DNA from 3 places in the Acetobacterium sp. K1/6 genome. Region 1 is predicted to be linked to each of the others. Evidence: predicted binding sites of a transcription regulator. Region 1 holds the regulator's gene; each other region holds the start of a gene.
What was found. Region 1 encodes HrcA, which represses chaperone genes, less so after heat shock. Its sites were predicted from a motif close to TGTTAGCACTCNNNNNNNNNGAGTGCTAACA; they were not measured.
Positions count from the first base shown of each region.

Region 1 (7,392 bases):
ATTAAATCGGTTAGATTTTTTGCAATTTTAGACATCTTCTTACCTCACATTATCCTTAAAATTATAATTCAATTAATATTTCCGAACACGGCTTGCTTAATTCATATCATTTCGATATGTTTTGGTAGGTTCATTATATGCCTCATGCTTTTCTTTGTCAACTAAAAAATGCCGGATTTCTCCGGCATTTAAAACTTTATACTAACCTAAAACGATCAGGCATCTTTTTTAGGATGACTTTCCTTCGCCTCAGCTTCTACGCGAGACCAGAAACGCTTGCCTTCAGGGTGAGCATCTTCTCCCGCAACCTTGGCATACTCATTTAAGGCATGGCGCTGTTCACGGCTAAGTTTACGTGGCACTTCCACCTTGATGGTAATAAACTGATCGCCCCGACCACGACCATTGACGTTGGGGACCCCTTTTCCTTTTAATCGGAAAACCTTGCCGTTTTGAGTGCCTTCTGGTATTTTAAGCTTGATCTTGCTGTCAATGGTAGGCACTACAATGCTGTCTCCCATAGCCGCCTGGGCATAGGTAATTGGTAGTTCATAGTAAATGTCATCGTCGCTCCGTTTAAACAACGGATCTTCCCGAACACTGATATAAACAAGCAAATCGCCCGTGCTACCATGGTTTGGCCCGGCATTACCCTGACCTCTTAGTGGTAGAATCGAGCCGTCGTATACACCGGCTGGGATCTTGATGCTGATGGTGCGTTCCTTGGATTCAAGGCCAGATCCATGACAGGTCGGACAGGGTTTATCAATGATTTTTCCCTCACCATGGCACTTGTCGCAGGTGTGAACCTGTTGAACCGTTCCAAAAGGTGTTTGCTGCCGTACATAAACCTGACCAGAGCCGCCACATTGATCACATGTTTTTGACGTTGAACCTTTTTCAGCCCCGGTGCCACCACAGGTTCCACATTCTTCGTTACGTTTGATTTTAATCTTCTTTTCAACACCAAAAACAGCCTCATGGAAGGACAGATTGATATTGATCTTCATGTCCGACCCACGGTTGGAACGACGACCGCCCCGACTGCCACTAAATCCGCCGCCGCCGCCAAAGGCACTGAAAATATCGCCAAAGATATCTTCAAAACCGCCAAAGCCACCGCCACTATAACCACCGCCGCCGTAACCGCCGGCACTGGGGTCAACCCCTGCATGACCATATTGATCATAACGAGATTTTTTTTCCTCGTCGCTTAAAATTTCATAGGCTTCATTCGCTTCTTTGAATTTTTCTTCAGCAACACTATCCCCCGGATTCTTATCCGGATGGAACTCCATGGCCTTTTTTCGATAGGCTTTTTTTATCTCATCCGGGCTGGAATCTTTACCGACCCCAAGCACCTCATAGTAATCTCTTTTTTCACTCATAAATACTCTCACCTCTTTTGAATCCTAAACACCAACTAACCAACTACTAATTATACCTTTTTGAAGCAACGTGTCAAAGCCTTTTTTCGTAGAGCGTGGTATTCCCAAAAGTTGGAAACAAACCTTAATATTAGTACCGACCAATTGTTAATCTGTTGTTCGCCGCGCCATGCGAAATCCGCTTTGCTCCTTTCGCATTGGTCGCGGGCAGTCGCCAACTACAAGCAAGCTTGTGATTGGCTCGTTGCCTGCGCGCAGAATCGGACAGGCGATGCCGTGTCCGCTCCGATGCGTACAACATGATGTAACAATTGTCGGTACGGCACACCAAACCCACATGGCTCGTTGCCTCCACGAAACTTTTCAAAACGCTCACCCGCGTTTTGAGCCGTTCGCGGGCAGTCGCCAAATGTGAGCAAGCTCCCACATGGCTCGTTGCCTCCACGAAAAAGAGTGGCAGCCTTGGCTGCCACTGGTTATTGCCGGTTACAGGCAAATCTTACTCTTTTACTTCCTCATATTCAGCATCGACAACATCATCATCATCACCTTGATCAGACGATTCTTGCTCGTCTGGGGCCTGTTGGGCTGCTGCTTCTTCATACATTTTCTGAGCCAGTGGATAGAAGGCTTCATTTAAAGCTTCGGTAGCCTTGGTAATGGCTTCCACATCTTCGCCTTCGCTGGCTGTTTTTAGTTCTGCCATGGCTGCTTCAACCTTGGCCTTATCTTCTTCTGAAATCTTGCCTTCCATTTCTTTTAATGACTGTTCGGTCTGGTAAAGGGTGGAATCAGCAACGTTTTTCGCTTCGATTAAAGCTTTAACGCGTTTATCTTCTTCAGCATGTTGTTCTGCCTCTTTAACGGCTTTATCAATCTCATCATCACTCATATTCGTGGTGGATTTAATCACGACGTTCTGAGACTTCCCGGTTCCCATATCCTTAGCAGATACATTAACAATCCCATTGGCATCAATATCAAAGGTTACCTCGATTTGTGGAATACCACGACGTGCGGATGGAATACCTGTTAATTGGAATCGACCCAAGGTTTTATTATCCTTGGACATTTCGCGTTCACCTTGTAAAACATGGATATCAACAGCGGTCTGATTATCAGCTGCGGTCGAGAAGGTCTGACTTCTCTTGGTTGGGATGGTGGTATTACGGTCGATTAATCGGGTAAATACACCGCCCAGGGTTTCAATCCCCAGTGATAATGGCGTTACATCAAGGAGTAATACATCATGGACTTCACCAGCTAATACACCAGCCTGGATCGCTGCTCCAATCGCAACACATTCATCCGGATTAATTCCTTTATACGCATCTTCACCGGTAATATTTTTAACTGCATCCTGTACTGCCGGTGTTCTTGTGGAACCACCAACCAGGATTACCTTGTCCAACTCATTCTTGGAAAGACCGGCATCCTTCATGGCTTTTTCAACTGGTCCGATGGTACTCTTCACCAGGTCAGAAGTTAATTCATCAAATTTAGCGCGGGTCAGCGATAATTCCAAATGCTGTGGACCTTCTGCCGTTGCCGTAATAAATGGTAAATTAATGTCTGATTTCATAACCGTTGATAATTCGATTTTAGCTTTTTCAGCCGCTTCTTTAAGTCTCTGAAGGGCCATTTTATCATTTTTAAGATCCAGTCCGTGGGTTTTCTTAAACTCTGCTGCCATCCAATCGATGATTTTCTGGTCAAAGTCATCACCACCTAAATGATTATTCCCATTGGTTGATTTAACTTCGAAAACGCCATCGCCAAGTTCCAGAATTGATACATCAAAGGTTCCGCCCCCAAGGTCATAAACCATGATCTTATCATTGGCATCTTTGTCTAAGCCATAGGCTAAAGCGGCTGCAGTTGGTTCATTGATAATTCTTAAAACTTCCAGCCCGGCAATCCGACCAGCATCTTTGGTCGCTTGTCTTTGGGCATCACTGAAGTACGCTGGTACCGTAATAACTGCTTTTGTAACCGTTTCTCCCAGATAAGCTTCAGCATCTGCTTTTAATTTTTGCAGAATCATCGCTGAAATTTCCTGAGGGGTATAACTTTTATCATCAACTGTTACTTTTTTATCGGTGCCCATATCGCGTTTAATTGATGAAATAGTGCGGTCCGGATTCGTAACGGCTTGTCGTTTGGCAACCTGTCCAACTAATCGTTCGCCATCTTTGGCAAAAGCAACAACCGATGGGGTCGTTCTGTTTCCTTCTGCGTTAGGGATAACGACGGCTTCACCGCCTTCTAAAACGGCAACACACGAATTTGTGGTCCCTAAGTCAATCCCGATAATTTTTTCTTTACTCATATCTATTTCCTCCTGTAATTTTGCTTTTAAGTTTATTCTATTAAAATGAAAATTCAGTACTGGTGCTTTCCACCAGCAGATTTTCAACTTTAGACGGGTTATGTCTTAATTAATATTATTTGCTACAAACCTTAACCATCGCTGGTCGGATCACCTTACCCTTGAATTTGTAACCTTTTTGGAAAACATCAATAATATCCTGGTCTTCCTTTTGCTCATCTGTACCGACCGCCACACCGTGGTGGAGATTTGGATCAAAGGGACCTTCACAAACAATTTCTTCCAGACCTTCTTCTTTGAGCACATCCTTAAGTTGTTTAAAAACCATTTCCAATCCGTCAATATAGCCCTTGGCTTCCTCACTGGCATCGGTTAGGGCGGCTTGCGCCCGCTCCAGATTGTCCATTACTGGCAACAGCTTGGTAGCAAAGTTTTCTGATGCGAACTGATACATTTCTGTTTTTTCTTTTTGACTTCGCTTTTTGAAGTTCTCAAAATCAGCCTGAAGTCGAACCAAGCGATTCAATACAGCCTCATCCTCCTTTACACTCTCTAATACCTCTTCCGGCGATGCTGTTTCGTCAATGTCATCTGTTAATTCCTCGTCGGTTACCGCGTCAGCTTCTTTTAGCGTTTGTTCATTTTCTTCGATGGTTTGGATTTCCTCTTCTTTTATCATTTAATCACCTATTTCATTAATAAATTTGAGATATGTAAATTTAACTCATTACGTATGTAATTGAGAACCGATGAGACATTGTCATAGTTCATCCGAGTCGGCCCAATCACGCCAAAGGCCCCCATCATCTCGCCATCCAGTTCATAGGTGGAGGTAATGATGCTAAAATCCTTAAGGTTTTCATTGTCATTTTCACTGCCTATTTTAATGCGGATGATCTGGTTGCCGTCTTTCGATGTCATCATTTCCGACAACACCTGTTTTTCCTGAACAATATTGATCAGTTGTTTAATCTTATTCACATCACTGAATTCCGGATAATTGAAAAGGTTCGTTAACCCCGTGGAGTGAACTTCCGAGTCATCCTCCATCAAGACTTTTTTAAGTTGGGGGATAATTTCGTGAATCAGCTTACTCTCGGCTGGTGACAATTCCTGGATCTGATCAATAAGCTCCGAACTCATGTCACTGAGAATGGTGTTTTTCAGAAAGCCATTAATCACATTGGAAAGCTTTAGCGCCAGAATCGCGTCTACCTCCTGAGAAAGGGTTACCTCAATATTTTTGGCCATCCCCTCCTGGGTCACTACTACCATAAGTACCCTGTTTTTAATTAATGAAACAATCTGAACATGCTTACAGTTAAAATTTGTAACCCGAGGTGCCAGAACCACTGCTGTGTAATTGGTTAGCTGAGACAGAACCTGCGCCGTATGGGACATCGTCAGCCCCAGTTCAGTGGTATGATCCAGAAAACCCCGATGAATATCCGTTCGGATCATCTTCTCAAGTTTCTGAATCTCCATGATTTCATCCACATAATAACGATACGCCTGCTGGGTCGGAATCCGTCCCGAAGAGGTATGGGGTTGAACTAAAAAACCTAACTCTTCAAGATCTGCCATTTCATTTCGGATGGTGGCCGGGCTGATACCCAGGTTACATCTTTTTGAAAGGGTCCGGGAGCCAACCGGCTCGGCCGTATTAATATAATCACGGATGATCACTTCAAGTATTTTCTTTTTACGTGCGTTAAGTTCCATGATTCACCTCGTTATTAGCACTCACAATAATCGAGTGCTAACATCTGAGTTAAATATAACATCCTACCCCCTACATTGTCAACTAGTTTCTATAATAGCTTGCTCACCTTTTAAAGTTTTCTTAAGATATTTTTTTGATCTGATTTCATCTATAGAAAAGCCATAAATACCTGGTTTCCAAAATCCTGTCCTTTTGGTGTCAGCTTTAAAAATGACCCATCCCAATTAAGCAAACCATCAGCAATCAGCGGCTTTATGACCTCACCATATCGATCCCAATAACTTTGGCCAAAACGGGCAAAAAAATCACTATCCCGAATGCCGCAAAGCTTACGCAAACCTAAAAACATCCACTCACTCATCATTTCCCGGGGCGTCATCTCAGCTTCTAATGTTGCTGGGGATTCTCCGGCCTTGATGACATCGATATACTGACTTAGTGCATTGGTGTTACCATAGCGCCGACTATTAAAATAACCATGGGCACCCAGACCAAAGCCCAGATAGGGCACCAGTTCCCAATATTTAATGTTGTGGCGGCTTTGATAGCCGGGCTTACAGTAACTGGAAATCTCATAATGGTCATAACCCTGCTCTTTTAGAAACGCATCGACTGCCCAGTGCATTTCCCGCTCTTCATCTTCATCGGGCAAATTTAGCTGCCCCGCTGCGACCCAATTGGCCATCGGGGTACCCGGCTCTAAAATTAAGCTGTAGCACGACAGATGGGTGGGCGCAAAAGACATCAGCGCGATCAGTGTCGCCATCACATCCGATCGTTTCTGACCCGGTAAACCGACCATCACATCGACGCTGATGTTTGAAAAACCGACGTTTTTTAAAATTTCCATCGATTTAATAAAATCCGACTGGCTGTGAATCCGACCGAGGATTTGAAGCAGAAAGTCCTGCCAGGCCTGCAGACCCATACTGATCCGATTGATCCCCGCTTTCTTATAGCGGCTGGCCTTCTCTTCTGTTAAGGTTCCCGGATTAATTTCAATGGTGATTTCCGCCGTATCCTCAATTACAAAGACTTCCTTTATAAGAGACAATGTTTTTTCAATATAACCGGGTGCAATCGACGATGGGGTACCGCCCCCCAAATAGATGGTGTCCACAGCCGGTAAAACACCATTGATTTCCTTGTGACGTCTTATTTCCTTTTCCAGTGCATCAAAATACTCCCCAATCCGCTCCTCGCTCTGGGCGGAAAGAGAAGTAAAATCACAATAGGCACATTTTTTTTTGCAAAAAGGGATATGGCAATAAATACCTAGTGTATTTTTGGGTTGACTACCTAACGCCTTAGTTTTTGTGGTATTCATTCATTCTCCTCGCATTTTAAAGACTTTTTTTCTTTGATTTATGCTATAATTATAACATAGTCATTACCTATAATTAGAAACTAAACGAAGTCACAGAAAGGAAATCATCAATGAAAAAAGTAACCACCATTGCCATCATTGCCGGCGCAGCTGCAATCGTTCCAGCCTATTTTCTGGTACGAAAACTGCTTGACAAAAAGAAGTCGTCAAAAACCATCACTACCGCTCAGCCTGCCTCTAAAGCGATCAAGGCCGCAGGTTCTAAAGCGGCAAACCAGCAAACCGCGGCACGCATCGATCCAGAGCAACTTAAAACAATTCTCCCGGCAGAGGTTCATCCTGCCCCAAAAGCCGATCAGGAAAAAAACGCCTATCCGGGTCTGATTGCGCCAAACGGACGAATCCTATATAACTTCAAAGATGAAAATAACCTCATCTTCTGTGACGAAACCCAGCTCGGCAAACGTCTGATCCAACTCGAAAACTCGATTAATATTCGGGATATCGGCGGCTATACCGGAATGGACGGCCGAAAGATAAAATGGCGAAAGGTTATCCGCAGTGAAGAACTGGCCCATCTGTCCGATAAAGATGTGTCTTATTTTGCCGCGCTGCGACTCAAACA
Region 1 is NZ_JAXQGA010000006.1:28,129-35,520, reverse strand. It holds gene cysK (cysteine synthase A) at 1-35, opposite strand, end outside; gene dnaJ (molecular chaperone DnaJ) at 216-1,388, opposite strand; gene dnaK (molecular chaperone DnaK) at 1,888-3,717, opposite strand; gene grpE (nucleotide exchange factor GrpE) at 3,833-4,396, opposite strand; gene hrcA (heat-inducible transcriptional repressor HrcA) at 4,405-5,439, opposite strand; gene hemW (radical SAM family heme chaperone HemW) at 5,589-6,767, opposite strand; gene U2P91_RS06765 (tyrosine-protein phosphatase) at 6,878-7,392, shown strand, end outside.

Region 2 (7,392 bases), on a different contig from region 1:
GAGGCTGTGATGTCGATAAACCTAAAAATCTGGCTAAGAGCGTGACGGTTGAGTAAAGAAGCGATTCGTCTTTAAGAGCTTAAATTCTATAATTGAAGTTAAGTACCAGTGCAGCAAAAAAGCTGATCAGATTATTTATTAATCGGATCAGCTTTTTTAGGTGCGCCCGGCATGGGCGCAATCTAACGGGTGAAAGTCCCGAGCACGGGTAGGTAGTGCCAAGTGCATAGCTTAAGGCAAGGGTGTCCCCGGTGACGGAGAATCTGAAGGAAGCCAGCGGCAAACTTCCGGTCTGTCGAACAGAAATCACATCAGGCATGTTCAACTGGGTAAGGTTGCCTAACAAACTGAAGCCCCAAAACTACTCGGAAGTTGATGGTGTAAATGTGGCAGATAGATGGAAGGAAAGATTGCGTTCTTACCCGGGGAGATCTCACGGACGTGTGGAAACAGAGTATGAAATACGGTTGAAATAAGATTTATCGTGAGAAGTCAGCCGAAGCCATAGTACGGAGACAATCTAGATGTCGAAGGAAGGGCTGAACCAGAGGAGGTGAAGATCAATGAAGATTACTGACGGTGATAAAATAAAACACAGAAAACTTTATAATGAAGGCGATCTGCAAAAGATATCTGCGGAACAGAAAAGATATGCAGACGTGTGCGCATCACCAAAGATAATTGAAACCGAAATCACCAATACAAACGAGCAGACGGATGGAATACTGGAGAAAATTCTAACCCGGGATAATCTGAACCTGGCCTATAAGCAGGTGAAGAAAAACAAGGGTGCAGGTGGAATAGATGGCATGCAGGTAGATGAACTTCTGCCCTACCTGAAAGAAAACCGGAATGAACTCATTGAAGCCATCCGAAGTGGTAAATACAAACCCCAACCCGTCAGATGGGTAGAAATACCAAAAGAAAACGGGAAGACACGAAAATTGGGAATCCCAACCGTTGTGGATCGATTGATTCAACAGGCGATCGCTCAGGTGTTAACGCCGATATTCGAACAACAATTCTCAGACAGCAGTTACGGATTCAGACCCAAACGCAGCGCTCAGGGTGCCCTGAAACAATGCCAGCAAAATATTACCGACGGATATAAATACGTCGTCGATATGGATCTGGAAAGGTACTTTGATACCGTCAATCACAGTCGACTCATTCAGATTCTGTCTGAAACCATCAAAGATGGTCGGGTCATCTCCCTGATCCACAAATTTCTGAACGCAGGCGTCATGTCAGGTGGCGTGTTCGAGCGTAGTGAGGAAGGCGTGCCGCAGGGCGGTCCACTCAGCCCAATTCTTGGAAATATCATGCTCAATGAATGCGATAAAGAACTGGAACGTCGTGGACACCATTTTGTCCGGTATGCTGATGATCTGATGATTTTCTGCAAGAGCCGGAGAGCGGCCGAACGAACCCTTAAGAACATCGCCCCGTTTATCGAAGAGAAACTGTTTCTTCGTATTAATCGGGAGAAAACGAAAGTGTCCAACGTCGCAAAAGTGAAATTCCTCGGATACGGATTCTATATCTACCAGGAACAGGGAAGGTTGCGAGTTCACCCCCAGAGCATCGATAAGCTGAAGGATAAAATCCGACAGATTACCGGACGCAGTAATGGGATGGGAATTCAGAGACGAAAAGAAAGAATGCTGCAAATCGTGCGGGGCTGGGTCAATTATTTCAAGCTGGCGGATATGAAAAATATATTGAAACCGCTGGACAAGTGGATGAGAAGCCGAATCCGGATGGTGATCTGGAAACGCTGGAAGAAAGTAAAAACGCGCTTTACCAATCTCAAAAAGTTGGGACTGGACGAAAAACGGGCGTGGATGTGGGCAAACACAAGAAAAGGCTATTGGCGAACCGCCCATAGCCCAATCTTAATGAGAACCCTGTCTAATGATCGACTCAAGCGGGCAGGATATCCCAATTTTTATGATTATTATCTGCAAGTAACCGTGTAAACTCTGGAACCGCCGTATACCGAACGGTACGTACGGTGGTGTGGGAGGTCGGCTGATCAATTAATGGTCAGCCTCCTACCCGATTTCTTATTCTACCAGGTACTAAGGATATAATTTGCAAGTGCCGAAAGTGAGGCGACGATGCCGCCAATAGCGATAATCAGGTTACTGGTCGTTTTTTCCTGTCGATACTTGATAATAAAAGCCATCCCCAGGTATCCCCAGAACATTGCATTTAAATCACTGATCGGAAGGCCTTTAAATAGATTATAACCAAGTAATATGATAAACATACCGGTTAGACCCAGTAAACCATAATCCTGGGATTTATCAGCAGTTACCGTTTGAGTCGCTTCTGGATTTGGGGTTTCATTTAGTAATTCATCATCTTTCATTTCATACCTCCAAATTTTTATTAGTTCTAACTATATCAGATTAGAAATAGTTTGTCGAGACAAGATCATAAAAGCGCCAAGGAATATAACTTTCTCAGTGATTTATTGGCGATGATGTTGTTCTAAGTACGCTCTTTTGTCGAGTTCAGGATTTGTAATGCGGTTGTTGATATACGACTTGAATATAGAGGAATGATTACCTTAGCTCAGAATCATCCATAATTATAATTGGAAGTACTTGACCTATTTAAGAGGCGCAGTGATTGGCATGGAATGGTTTTTGTAGATTTTTGTAACCGGAGACAAGGATACGGAAAAAGAAGAAGTAAACACCGTTATTCTTACAAACGGACACCAAAACTATGCCATTTTTGTGGATCAGCTTAAAAAAACAGGGATTTGTTGTGATGACTCTTGAAGATCACCTGGCCGCGAATCCGGGAATAACCGATTCGACACTGTTGGGAAACAGGCAGGTTGTCTGGTATGAGATGCTAAATTGTTTTTGGCTCCTCAACAGTTACATTTGTAACACGTTCAAGCGATTTCACAACCGTCTGACCGTTTACGTTGAGGTCTAAAAGTCAATCAAGTAACAGCTTAAAAGAATCTTAAAGGTGCGACCATGACATCTTGACATCTTTTTTAAAAAGTGGTATAAAATAATCAAAGTTAGCACTCGTCGATAGAGAGTGCTAACAAATATAATATGTAAAGGAGTGGTTATGGTGACAGCACTGATTCCGTTTAACAGAAAAAGAAATGATTTGATGAATACCGGTTTTGAAGATTTCCAAAATATGCTAGACGACTTTTTTGCAGAGGGTTGGCCGATGAGAAGAAGCTTGGCGGGTGACACCTTCAAAATTGATTTGCAGGATAATGAAAAAGAGTACATTGTCGAAGCAGAGATGCCAGGTGTTGCTAAAAGTGACATCAATGTTTCACTTGACGAAGGAAAACTGCAAATTTCAGTTAAGAAGGAAGAGCTCAAGGAAGAAAATGAAAAGAATTATATTCATCGTGAAAGAAAGTTTTCTTCCATGACCCGGAATGTATTTCTGGTCGACGCGGCTTCTGATGACATTAAGGCTAAGCTGACAGATGGAGTTTTGACCATTACAGTGCCCAAAGCGGTAAAACAGGAACAGTCCCGATTAATTGAAATTGAATAAGGGTCGTGATGCGGTAGAAAAAGTTCTACCGCTTGTTTTGAGCAAAAAACCTCATTAGCCTGGCTGATGAGGTTTTTTGGTACAATTTGGAAGCCTTTAGTTTTTTAACGATCGTGAAATAGTTTTTTCTCCCTGGCGCATCATTCATAGGATTGAGCAGACCCAGGTCCTTATTATTTCAGTGTTGGATGGTCGTCGGAATCTGGAAGATTTATAGATGAAAAAATTAGTTTTAAAATAAAAAGCAGAGAAAAGTAATCATGTACAGTATCTTTTCTGGCTTAATCGTCTAAAGTAAGTAATAACCCTTGTAAATGCTATAAATATAGTTTATAATTAAATGTCAAGTGATCAATCAAGCTGTATCTTCTTTTTTGCGGATACAGCTTTTTAATTTGAAAAATAAAAAGAGAGTAGAAATAAAACGTGATAAATAAAAAATTTAACCAGTATAAACTCAGTGATGAGCTATTAAAAGCCATCGAAAAACTAAATTTTGAAACCCCTACCAAGGTTCAGGAAGCCGTGATTCCGATTGCTTTAGAGAAAAAAGATATTCTCTGCAAGGCTCAAACCGGCAGTGGTAAAACCGCTGCCTTTGGGATTCCGATCTGTGAGCTTTTAGATTGGGAAGAAAACAAGCCGCAGGCCCTGGTGCTGACTCCGACCCGGGAGCTGGCACTGCAGGTTCATGAAGATATTTTTAACATTGGCCGCTTCAAGCGGGTGAAGGTATCTGCCCTGTATGGAAAATCGCCGATTCGCCGTCAGGAAAAAGAACTGAAACAGAAAACCCATGTGGTAGTGGGAACCCCAGGCCGGGTCATGGATCATATTGAACGGGGAACCTTTATTACCGATGAGATTAAATATCTGGTCATCGACGAAGCCGATGAGATGCTAAATATGGGTTTTATCGATCAGGTTGAGGAGATCATCAATGAGATGCCCAAAAATCGAGTGACGATGTTGTTTTCGGCCACTCTGGAAAATGAGATTCAGCGGTTGTCAAAAAAATATATGAATGATCCCCAGATCATTGAAATTGAGGCCGAGGCCAAACGAACTGATGCCATCGAACAATTTGCTTATAAAACTGGCCATGAAGATAAACTGGATGTACTAAAAGATGTGCTGGTGGTAGAAAACCCTGACAGTTGTATTATATTTTGTAATACCCAGGAACGGGTCAATGCTATTTATAATCTTCTTGGCAAGGACAATAAGGCCTGTGAAAGGATTCACGGCGGGATGGAACAGGACGACCGCACTCTAGTTATGCAGCGCTTTAAAAAGGGCGCTTTTCGCTATCTCATTGCCACCGACGTAGCCGCCCGGGGGATTGATGTCCATGAAATTTCACTGGTCATTAATTTTGATGTGCCCTGGGAAAAAGAAACTTATGTCCACCGCATCGGACGGACGGGCCGTCGGGGTACTACCGGTAAAGCCATTACCCTGGTTTCCTCAAAAGAAGTTCGCTTGTTCCGGGACATTGAGAATTATACCGACAAAGAAATTATTGAAAAGGAATGTCCCACCCTGGCTACGGTCCATTCACTAAAACCGGCTTTTATAGAAAAGATGCAGGAGAAACCGGAGGAAAAGCTGGACAAAGCCCATGATCTGGTCAGTGAAATCACCAAGCTTCATATCAATGCCGGTAAAAAGACCAAAATGCGAGCGGTGGATATTGTCGGGACTCTTTGTAATCTGGAGGGCATGACGGCTGCGGATATCGGCGTGATCACGATTCTCGATGTATCCACCTTTGTGGAAATCCTAAATAACAAAGGCCCTCAGGTATTAAAAGAGCTGCAAACAAGGAATATTAAGGGGCGGCCTAGAAAGGTGACCCTGGCCGAAGATAAGCCGGTTACCATTGCGCGTAAGAAGCCGATTCGTCGGTTTTACTAATTAAATGATCAAGTAATTAAGTTATTAGGTTTAATAAGTGTAACACGTGAAATGATTATAGTGAGGTGTCTATGGATTATTTATCAGCCATCACAGCGTTTAAGCCCGGATCAGCCCAGGAGCAGGCTGATCAAAAAACGATGATAACCTTTATCAAAAAAAATCCGAATGTCTTGCTTCGGGAAAATAAAATTGCCCATCTGACCAGCTCAGCCTTGATTTTTAATCCAGCGCAGGATAAACTGTTAATGATTTATCATAACATTTATAAATCCTGGTCCTGGACCGGTGGTCATGCTGATGGTGAACCGGATCTGCTGCAGGTGGCCATCCGCGAAGCCAAAGAAGAAACCGGATTAAGACAAGTAACCGCCGTAGCGGATAAAATTATCTCATTGGATATTTTGCCAGTTTTTGGTCATCTTAAAAATGAACAACCGGTTTCGGCTCATTTGCATTTATCGGTAGCCTATTTACTATCGGCTTATGAAGATGAACCGCTGGTGATTAAGCCAGATGAAAACAGTGGGGTTAAATGGATCACGATAGATGAATTGTCAAGCCATGTCAGTGAACCCCATATGCTGGTGGTCTATAATAAAATTCTGAACAGATGCTAATTTGTTGTGTCTATATTAAATTGCGTAAAATGGTTTAGCACGGGCGATCCGAGATCACCTGTTTAGTTGTCAGTCTAATTTGTCACACCCGTTAATCAAACGTATGGTAAGATTTAAAATCAAGGAGGATCTATGTCCATTTCAAAAGCCATTGAATTTTCTGCCAAAGCCCATGACGGTCATTTTCGCAAGGGCTCCAAAATTCCTTATATCACTCACCCCTTTGAGGTTGCTAAAATTCTCGGTGAGACAGTGGATCCGGAAGAAAATGAAGCCCTGATCTGTGCCGGACTCCTTCACGATACGGTGGAAGACACGGATACCAGTCTGGAAACGATCCGTCGGGAATTCGGAGAAGCAGTGGCCGAACTGGTAGCCTCCGACTCAGAAGACAAATTGTTGCCCTGGGAAAAACGCAAGCAGAATACCATCGATTTTCTCAAGAACCGAGCGACCCGGGAGATGCAGATGCTGGCCTGCGCCGATAAACTGGCAAATCTGCGAAGTGTTAAAGAAGATTACGAAAGAATCGGAGAAGAGGTCTGGGATATTTTTGTCAGAGGTAAAGAAAAGCAGGCCTGGTATTACAAAGGTGTGCGGGACGCATTGGCACCCCTAGCGGGTTTGGCAATGTATGAAGAACTAAAAGAATTGATTCAGGAAATCTTTGACTAATAGAAGGATGTCCTGCTGATCCTTATAAACGTAAAGAATGAAGCGTTAATAAAAGATAATATTACTCCATCCAGTCGAGCTGGAGAGAAAGGACGGCCATATAAAGTCAATCGGATTAAATTGGGAGGTTGGAATACCTCTCTTTTTGTTTGCCAATTTAACAGAGTATTAACAATCTCTTTACCTCCACAAAACCTTTTAGTCTTTTTTATTTGGTAAGATAGCTATGCAATCAACGAAATTTAAGGAAATTTAAAGGAGAAAAAAATGTCAAAAAGTTTGAAAAAAGTTTTAGTATCATTGTTAGTCGGTGCAACGGTGCTGACCCTCGCAGGATGTGGTTCTTCAGGATCAACAACGGCAACCACCAGTGACGCAATTTCAGGAGAAATAAACGGTGGGGGCTCCACATCAGTGCTGAAGGTCATTGATGCAGCTGGTTCAGAGTTTACTGCCTTAAACCCAGAAGTCAAGTTTACCTACAGTGGAACCGGTTCTTCCGACGGAATTAAAGGAGCAGCAGCGGGTACTTATTCCTTTGGCTGTGCATCACGAGACTTAAAAACCGAAGAAAAGGGTAGCTTAACCGAATTGGTCTTTGCTTTTGATGGTATTGCTGTTGTTGTAAATC
Region 2 is NZ_JAXQGA010000020.1:25,474-32,865, forward strand. It holds gene glmS (glutamine--fructose-6-phosphate transaminase (isomerizing)) at 1-56, shown strand, start outside; gene ltrA (group II intron reverse transcriptase/maturase) at 564-1,979, shown strand; gene U2P91_RS14780 (DUF6442 family protein) at 2,072-2,374, opposite strand; gene U2P91_RS14785 (Hsp20 family protein) at 3,100-3,549, shown strand; gene U2P91_RS14790 (DEAD/DEAH box helicase) at 3,976-5,466, shown strand; gene U2P91_RS14795 (NUDIX hydrolase) at 5,538-6,086, shown strand; gene U2P91_RS14800 (HD domain-containing protein) at 6,219-6,761, shown strand; gene U2P91_RS14805 (phosphate ABC transporter substrate-binding protein) at 7,029-7,392, shown strand, end outside.
Region 2: the regulator HrcA is predicted to act here: its motif matches at 3,045-3,075, upstream of U2P91_RS14785 (Hsp20 family protein).

Region 3 (7,392 bases), on a different contig from region 1:
AATTGTTGCATCGTGTTGTTTGCATCAGAGCGGACACGGCGATAGCCTGAGTGAAGGCAACGAGCCAATCACAAGCTTGCTTGTAGTTGGCGACTGCCCGCGACTAATAAGAAATTTCTAATTTTTTATTAGTGTCCGATTCTGCAGCAAACAACTGATTAACAATTGATCGGTACGGTATCTCAATCGAACGCCTGATTACATCAGTTTGCTGATGTTTTTGGTAAAGGCTACCACGTCGTCAAGCGGCAGGCCGGCAATTAGTCGGGCCTGATTGTAAAGCAACTCGGTGTAGAGCGCAAACTGGTCATCATCTACTTCATAATAGCTTTTCAGTTTTTCATAAACCGGATGGTTTTTGTTGATTTCCAGCACTTTCTTCGCCTTCACATCACCGCCCTGAGGCATGGTGTTTAAGGTCATTTCCATTTCGATGGAAAGATCTCCTTCAGTGGAAAGATAAGCCACGTCATCTTTTAAGTGGGCCGTGGTTTTTACCTTCACGACTTCATCTCCAATCAGGTCTTTCATTTTTGCCAGAAGTTTTTCATCCACTTCAGATGTTTTTGTATCATCATCGACTTGATTTTCTTCCGGCGCTTCCAGTCCCAGATTCTGGCTGGAAACTGAACGGAATTCCTTGTCCTGATACTGTTTTAAGGTCTGGGTGACAAATTCATCAATGGTCTCGGTTAAATAGAGAATCTCATAATTTTTGTTTTTAATAATGGAAACCTGGGGCAGCTTTTCAAGCTGACTAACCGATGAACCAGTGGCATAATAAATGTATTTCTGATCTTCCGGCATCCGTTCTACGTATTCTTTAAGAGTAACCATCTTGCCTTCTTTGGATGAATAAAAGAGCAGGAAGTCCTGAAGTTTTTCCTTATCCTGTCCCCATTTGTCATAGGTTCCGACTTTGATCTGATTACCGAAAGCGGTAAAGAATTTTTCATAGGTTTCGCGTTCGTTGGCCAGCATTTTTTTGAGTTCTTCGGAAATTCGGGTATCGATTTTACGGCTGATTAAGCGTAGCTGACGATCCTGCTGAAGCATTTCCCGGGAAATATTTAATGAGATATCCTCGGAGTCCACCACCCCTTTAACAAAACTGAAGTAATCCGGCAACAGCTCACTGCATTTTTCCATAATCAGGACGCCGTTGGAATAGAGCTCGAGCCCCTTTTCATAGTCTCTGGTGTAGTAATCAAAGGGGGCCTGACCGGGGATATAAAGGATCGCTTTATAGCTCATCGCCCCTTCAATACTCAGGTGAACATGAGCCAAGGGGGCATCAAAGCCTAGTCGCTTGTCGTGGTAGAAATTGTTGTAATCCTCATCGGTCAGCTCATTTTTATTTTTTCGCCAGATCGGGATCATCGAATTCAGAACATCATCTGCCAGATAGGTTTCGTATTCCGGATTTTCACTGTCCTTGGTGTCTTCTTTGACTCGGCTCTTTTCCTCCACCATCTTAATCGGGTAACGGATGAAGTTGGAGTAATGCTCAACCAGCTGGCGAATGCGATAGGGTTCCAGATAGTCATCGTAGTTATTATCTTCCGAATTCTCTTTGAGATACAGGGTAATTTTTGAACCATGGGTGGTGCGGGTTCCGGGTTCAATGGTATAGCCATCAGCTCCTTCAGAAACCCATACAGATGACGTTTCCTCGTCAAAGGATTTGGTTTCCACCTCAACCTTGTCAGATACCATAAAGGCTGAATAGAAACCGACCCCAAACTGGCCGATAAGATCAAAATCTTCTTCCATTTCCTGATCGTCCTTAAAGTCGCTGGAACCACTTTTGGCAATGGTACCCAAGTTGTCTTCCAGTTCCGCTGCGGTCATCCCGATTCCGGTATCTTCAATGGTCAGGGTCCGGTTATCTTTGTTGGGATGAATACGGATGTAGTAGTCGTCCTTATTAAAGGTTTTATCTTTGTCTGTTAATGTTTTGTAGTAAACCTTGTCGATGGCGTCGGACGCATTTGAAATCAATTCTCTTAAAAATATTTCTTTGTTGGTGTAAATTGAATGGATCATTAAATCCATCAGACGCTTGGATTCTGATTTAAACTGCTTTTTTTCCATAACATACCTCTTCTTCATGTCGTAATCGTATTAGCACTCTTTCTTTGTGAGTGCTAACAATATTGTAAGTAACTTTATGAAAAGTGTCAACACTTTTAATGATTTTTTAAGACTAAATGGTCATCAAATTAATTAATCCTTTAAAACGATAAAAAATCAAAAAAATGCCCGGCTAATTCTCGCAGCCGGACATTTGTTATTTTGTTTTTACAACTTAAATTCGGTGGTAAAACGTCTGATCGCTTCTTGTGTGTTTTCCTTGCTGCCAAAGGCAGTCAGTCTGAAATACCCTTCACCGCTGGGACCAAAACCCACACCCGGTGTTCCAACAATGTTGACCTCACTGAGAAGTTTGTCAAAAAAGGCCCATGAGTCCATGCCTTCCGGCGTTTTTAGCCAGATATAAGGGGCATTAATCCCGCCAAAAACTTCAATTCCAGTACTGGCAACGCCTTCACGAATCATTTTGGCGTTATTCATATAATATGCTACTAGCGCTTTGATCTGCTGTTGACCAGCTTCGCTATAAACAGCTTCCGCGCCTTTTTGGATAATATAAGGAACGCCATTAAATTTGGTACAGTGTCGGCGATTCCACAGTTTATTAATTTCAACCGGTTCGCCCGCTTTGGTATAGCCCATCACTTCTTTGGGAACTACTACATAGGAGCAACGGGTTCCGGTGAAGCCAGCATTTTTGGAAAAGCTTCGGAATTCGATGGCTACCTCCTTGGCACCATCAATTTCGTAAATGCTGTGTGCCACATCGTCTTCCTGAATATAGGCTTCGTAAGCAGCATCGTATAAAATAATAGCCTGGTTGGCTTTGGCATAATCCACCCATTTTTTCAGCTCAGTTTTATTAATCGTGGTTCCGGTCGGGTTATTGGGGAAACACAGATAAATCAGATCCACCTTTTCGGTTGGCAATTGCGGCACAAAGCCATTTTCGGCGGTGCAGGGAATATAGACCATCTCGCTCCACTTACCGTCAGCACCTAACGTTCCACTGCGGCCAGCCATGACGTTACTGTCGACATAAACCGGATAAACGGGATCAGTGATCGCGATTTTAGTATCTTGACTAAATAGTTCCTGAATATTGGCAGTATCACTTTTGGAGCCGTCACTGACAAATATTTCATCAATCGCTAGATCGACACCCCGGGTTTTAAAATCAAACTCGACAATTTTTTCCAGTAGAAAATCATAGCCTTGTTCCGGACCGTAGCCCTTAAAGGTTTTTTCATCGGCCATTTCATCAACAGCGGCGTGTAGACCGGTGATGACTGCTTCAGGCAGCGGTTTGGTCACATCACCAATTCCCAGTCGAATGATGTTGGCCTCCGGATTAGCGGTTTTATAGGCTTCCACCCGTCTCGCTATTTCTGAAAAAAGGTAGGAGCCTGGTAATTTAAGATAATTTTCATTAATTAATGCCATGTTATTTTTTTCCTTTCGTTATCGTCTCTTGACTATTTAATAAAGGTCTTTTGCAAGAACCGTACCGACAAATGTTAATCTGTTGTATGCTGCAGGATCGGACAGGTCTATGACCTGTTCGCCCTGATGCAGACAACATGATGTAACATTTTTCGGTACTCCGATTTTTTTTAATATTAGCGTCACTATTTAAAACTACTTTTTCCACTTGGAAAAATCCAGGGTGGCGAAGTAATCGTCCGGGGTTTCGGCCCGACGGATCAGTTCGGTACTACCGTCTTCTTTAAGCAGCACTTCAGCAGATCGTAGCTTGCCATTGTAGTTATAGCCCATCGCAAAACCGTGGGCACCGGTGTCGTGAAGCACAACCAGGTCACCGATATCAATTTTGGGAAGTTCTCTGTCAATGGCAAACTTGTCATTGTTTTCGCATAAGCCCCCGGTGACGTCGTAGATATGATTAAGGGGGGCATCTTCCTTACCCATCACCGTGATATGATGATAGGCACCATACATGGCCGGACGCATCAGGTTGGCGGCGCAGGCGTCAAGACCAATGTATTCTTTGTGAGTATGTTTCTCATGCAGGGCGGTGGTGACCAGATGTCCAAATGGTCCCAGGACAAAGCGACCCAGTTCGGTGTAAATATCAATATCACCCATTCCGGCCGGCACCAGAATTTCTTCAAAGGCTTTTTTCACACCTCGGCCGACTTCATAAATATCGGTAGGTTGCTGATCGGGCAGGTAAGGAATCCCCACGCCTCCCGAGAGATTTATAAAGGCAATATGAGCGCCGGTTTCCTGATTCAATTCCACGGCGGTCTGGAAAAGAATTCGTGCCAGGGCCGGGTAATATTCATTGGCGATGGTATTGCTGGCTAAAAAGGCATGGATCCCGAAATGTTTAACCCCTTTACTTTTTAGAGTTGCAAATCCTTCGGTCATTTGTTCCCGGGTAAACCCGTATTTAGCGACCTGAGGGGTATCCATAATAGCGTTATCAATAACAAAGTCACCGCCGGGATTAAATCGGCAACTGATGGTTTCCGGCAATCCTGCTACCTCTTCCAAAAAGTCAATGTGGGTGATATCGTCCAGAGTAATCAAAGCGCCCAGTTTGCTGGCCAAAACAAAGTCTTCTTTCGGCGTTACATTGGAGGTAAACATAATATCCGCTCCGGAAAAACCAACCGTATCGGACATCATCAGTTCGGTATAAGATGAGCAATCTACCCCACAGCCTTCTTCTTTTAGAATTTGTAAAATAGTTGGGTTGGGGGTCGCCTTGACGGCAAAATATTCTTTGTAGCCCTTATTCCAGGAAAAGGCTTCCTGCAAGTTTCGCACATTTTCGCGAATCCCCTTTTCATCATAGAGATGGAAGGGGGTGGGGAATTCTCTTACGATTTCTTCTAATTTTTCTTTGTTTACAAAGGTCTTTTTCATCTTTAATTTCCTTTCGTCATTTCAATCAGTTTTATTTCATTTTTCATCGAGTCTTTAAATAAATCAACCAGATTCCGCTTGCGGGAATAAAGACAGGTGGAATGTTCACCGTTATTCATATCGCCGGTGAGGACATTGGTTGAATCAACAATCAGTCGAATCTGCTGGAGCGGTTGATCAGCAATATAGACAGTGGCTCCTGCCAGCGACAAGGACCCATCGGTGATGATCACCATCTTGATGTCGCGATTAATCGCTTCTTTTATATCTGGCAGTACGGTTTTTAAAACCTGACCGGGTACTGAGATGTAGATCCGCTCCTGGGCTTCCAGAATCATATTGCGCAATTTATTGAGGATGTTGCTTTCCCCTTTAATGGTAATATAGCCTTCCACCGCATCCCGTTTTGTGGGAATGGTAACAATCAGATCCTGCTTGGCTTGCTGTAGTTTTCTGATCTTATTTTCGCAGAATTCGGAAATAGCGACCGGGGTATAGCGGATGGTTGCTTCCTCGATGACATAAGCCCCGCCCTTTTCCACCAGCGACGCCAGCGATGTATAGGCGTTAGATCGTGAAATACCCGTTATCTTTGCCACCTCATAGCCATTTAAGTCACCTTCAGCAAGCAGGGTTAAATAAATCGAAGCCTCATGCCTTGTCAGTCCAAATTGTGTCAGTCGTTCAACAATATCCATCACTCCATCAGTCCTTATTTTAATAAACCATAAATTGTTGCCATAATCTGCCGATCGGAGCCGATTTAAAACTGCTACGCTTCAGATCTACTACTGTTTTACTTAGTGTTCCTACTTAGTAAGTCTACACTAGTTTAGCAATTTTGTCAAGAATGATTATAAAAAAACAGCATCGAAATTGGATGCTGTTTTTTTAACTATTATTATTTATGGACCAACATATAAATCATTGGCGAAGGTTCCCACATAGGTGGTCCCATCCGCCATGGTCAAGGTTCCTTTGCCATCCATTAAGCCTTTTTTAAATTCGCCCACATAGGTATTACCATTATCTGTCTTGGTCCCATAACCATCGAGCTTGCCATATTTCCATTCGCCTTCAAATCTTGTTCCCTCATATCCGATAGCAGTCCCCTGGCCATGAAGCTTGCCGTCTTTCCATTGGCCCTCGTAGATTACATCCTCTGAGTAAACAAACTTGCCGTAACCATTGGGCACGCCATTTTTCCATTCTCCTGTATACACCCCACCGCCATAGGTATGCGTACGGATACAGCCGCTGGTAACCAATAATAACAGACTTATCACTGTTAATATGGCAAATAATTTTGATCTCATCCTTTTGTTCATCCGATCCCCCTGTATAATTTTGCATCCTTTTCATATGCCTCAGCTTATAAAGAATTGTGATTTTATTATACCGCATAAGTCTGACATAATAAATATTAAAACAGTAAAGATCAACATTTTTTTAGAATAATTCCGAAACTGGTGCCGAGGCAAGCTTTCTTCAGCTTCCAATTATAAACAAGGTTCGCGTTAGCACCATATAAAGCCCGGTTCCAGCGATGATGCTAAGAAAAATATTTTTTTTGATGCGATGAACAAGGATCACCATCGCGACACTTAACAGCTCCGGCAAACCGAAGGGGTAGGCGATCAGGCTGATGTTTCGCAGACAAAAGACAACAAGAATAATCATAATCGCGGCCGGCAAAACAGTTCCCAGATAGCGGACTATATCGGGTAGCTCTTTCTTACCACCAAAAAACAAGAATGGCAGAGCTCGGGTAAAAATAGTAACCAGCGCCACAACCGCCAGAGCTTCCACGGTGTCAACCCAATTAATACTCATGGCTGATTTCCTCCGTTTGTCCAGCTAAGCCAGCTTCCAATTCTGGAACACCACTCTTTTTTTGATTATTTGATTTGGCTTTCATCATCATCAACACCAGGACACTGACTGTCAACGCTGGTAAAATAAACTGACTGGGTCCCAGGATAAAGTAAAAGACCAATGCACTGGTTAATCCAGTGATAGCCGGTAAATGAGAATCCATCACCTCCCATTGATTCATACAAACCGTAATAAAAAAAGCTGTCGCTGAAAATTCGATACCAGCCAGATCATAGGGTAATAGCTGACCAAACAGGGCTCCAGCCACACAGCTGAGAATCCAAACCAGATGAAGAATCAGAGTAATGTAAAAATCGGTCTTCCTGATATCCACTTCATCCGGATAGGTAATACTGCAAAGAATGGAATAAACCTCATCCGTAAGCGTTAAAACCATATAGGGGTATCGCCGACCCATCTTGCGGAACTGATCAATGAAGGCAATACCGTAAAAAATATGTCGGGCATTAACAAAAAAGGTCATCAGTGCAATGGTTCCTAATGAGGCTCCCGCGGTAAGCAGCGAAACCA
Region 3 is NZ_JAXQGA010000002.1:236,966-244,357, reverse strand. It holds gene htpG (molecular chaperone HtpG) at 199-2,094, opposite strand; gene U2P91_RS02970 (LL-diaminopimelate aminotransferase) at 2,302-3,537, opposite strand; gene U2P91_RS02965 (diaminopimelate decarboxylase) at 3,733-4,986, opposite strand; gene U2P91_RS02960 (TrmB family transcriptional regulator) at 4,989-5,684, opposite strand; gene U2P91_RS02955 (MORN repeat-containing protein) at 5,892-6,314, opposite strand; gene U2P91_RS02950 (branched-chain amino acid transporter permease) at 6,475-6,819, opposite strand; gene U2P91_RS02945 (AzlC family ABC transporter permease) at 6,809-7,392, opposite strand, start outside.
Region 3: the regulator HrcA is predicted to act here: its motif matches at 2,123-2,153, upstream of htpG (molecular chaperone HtpG).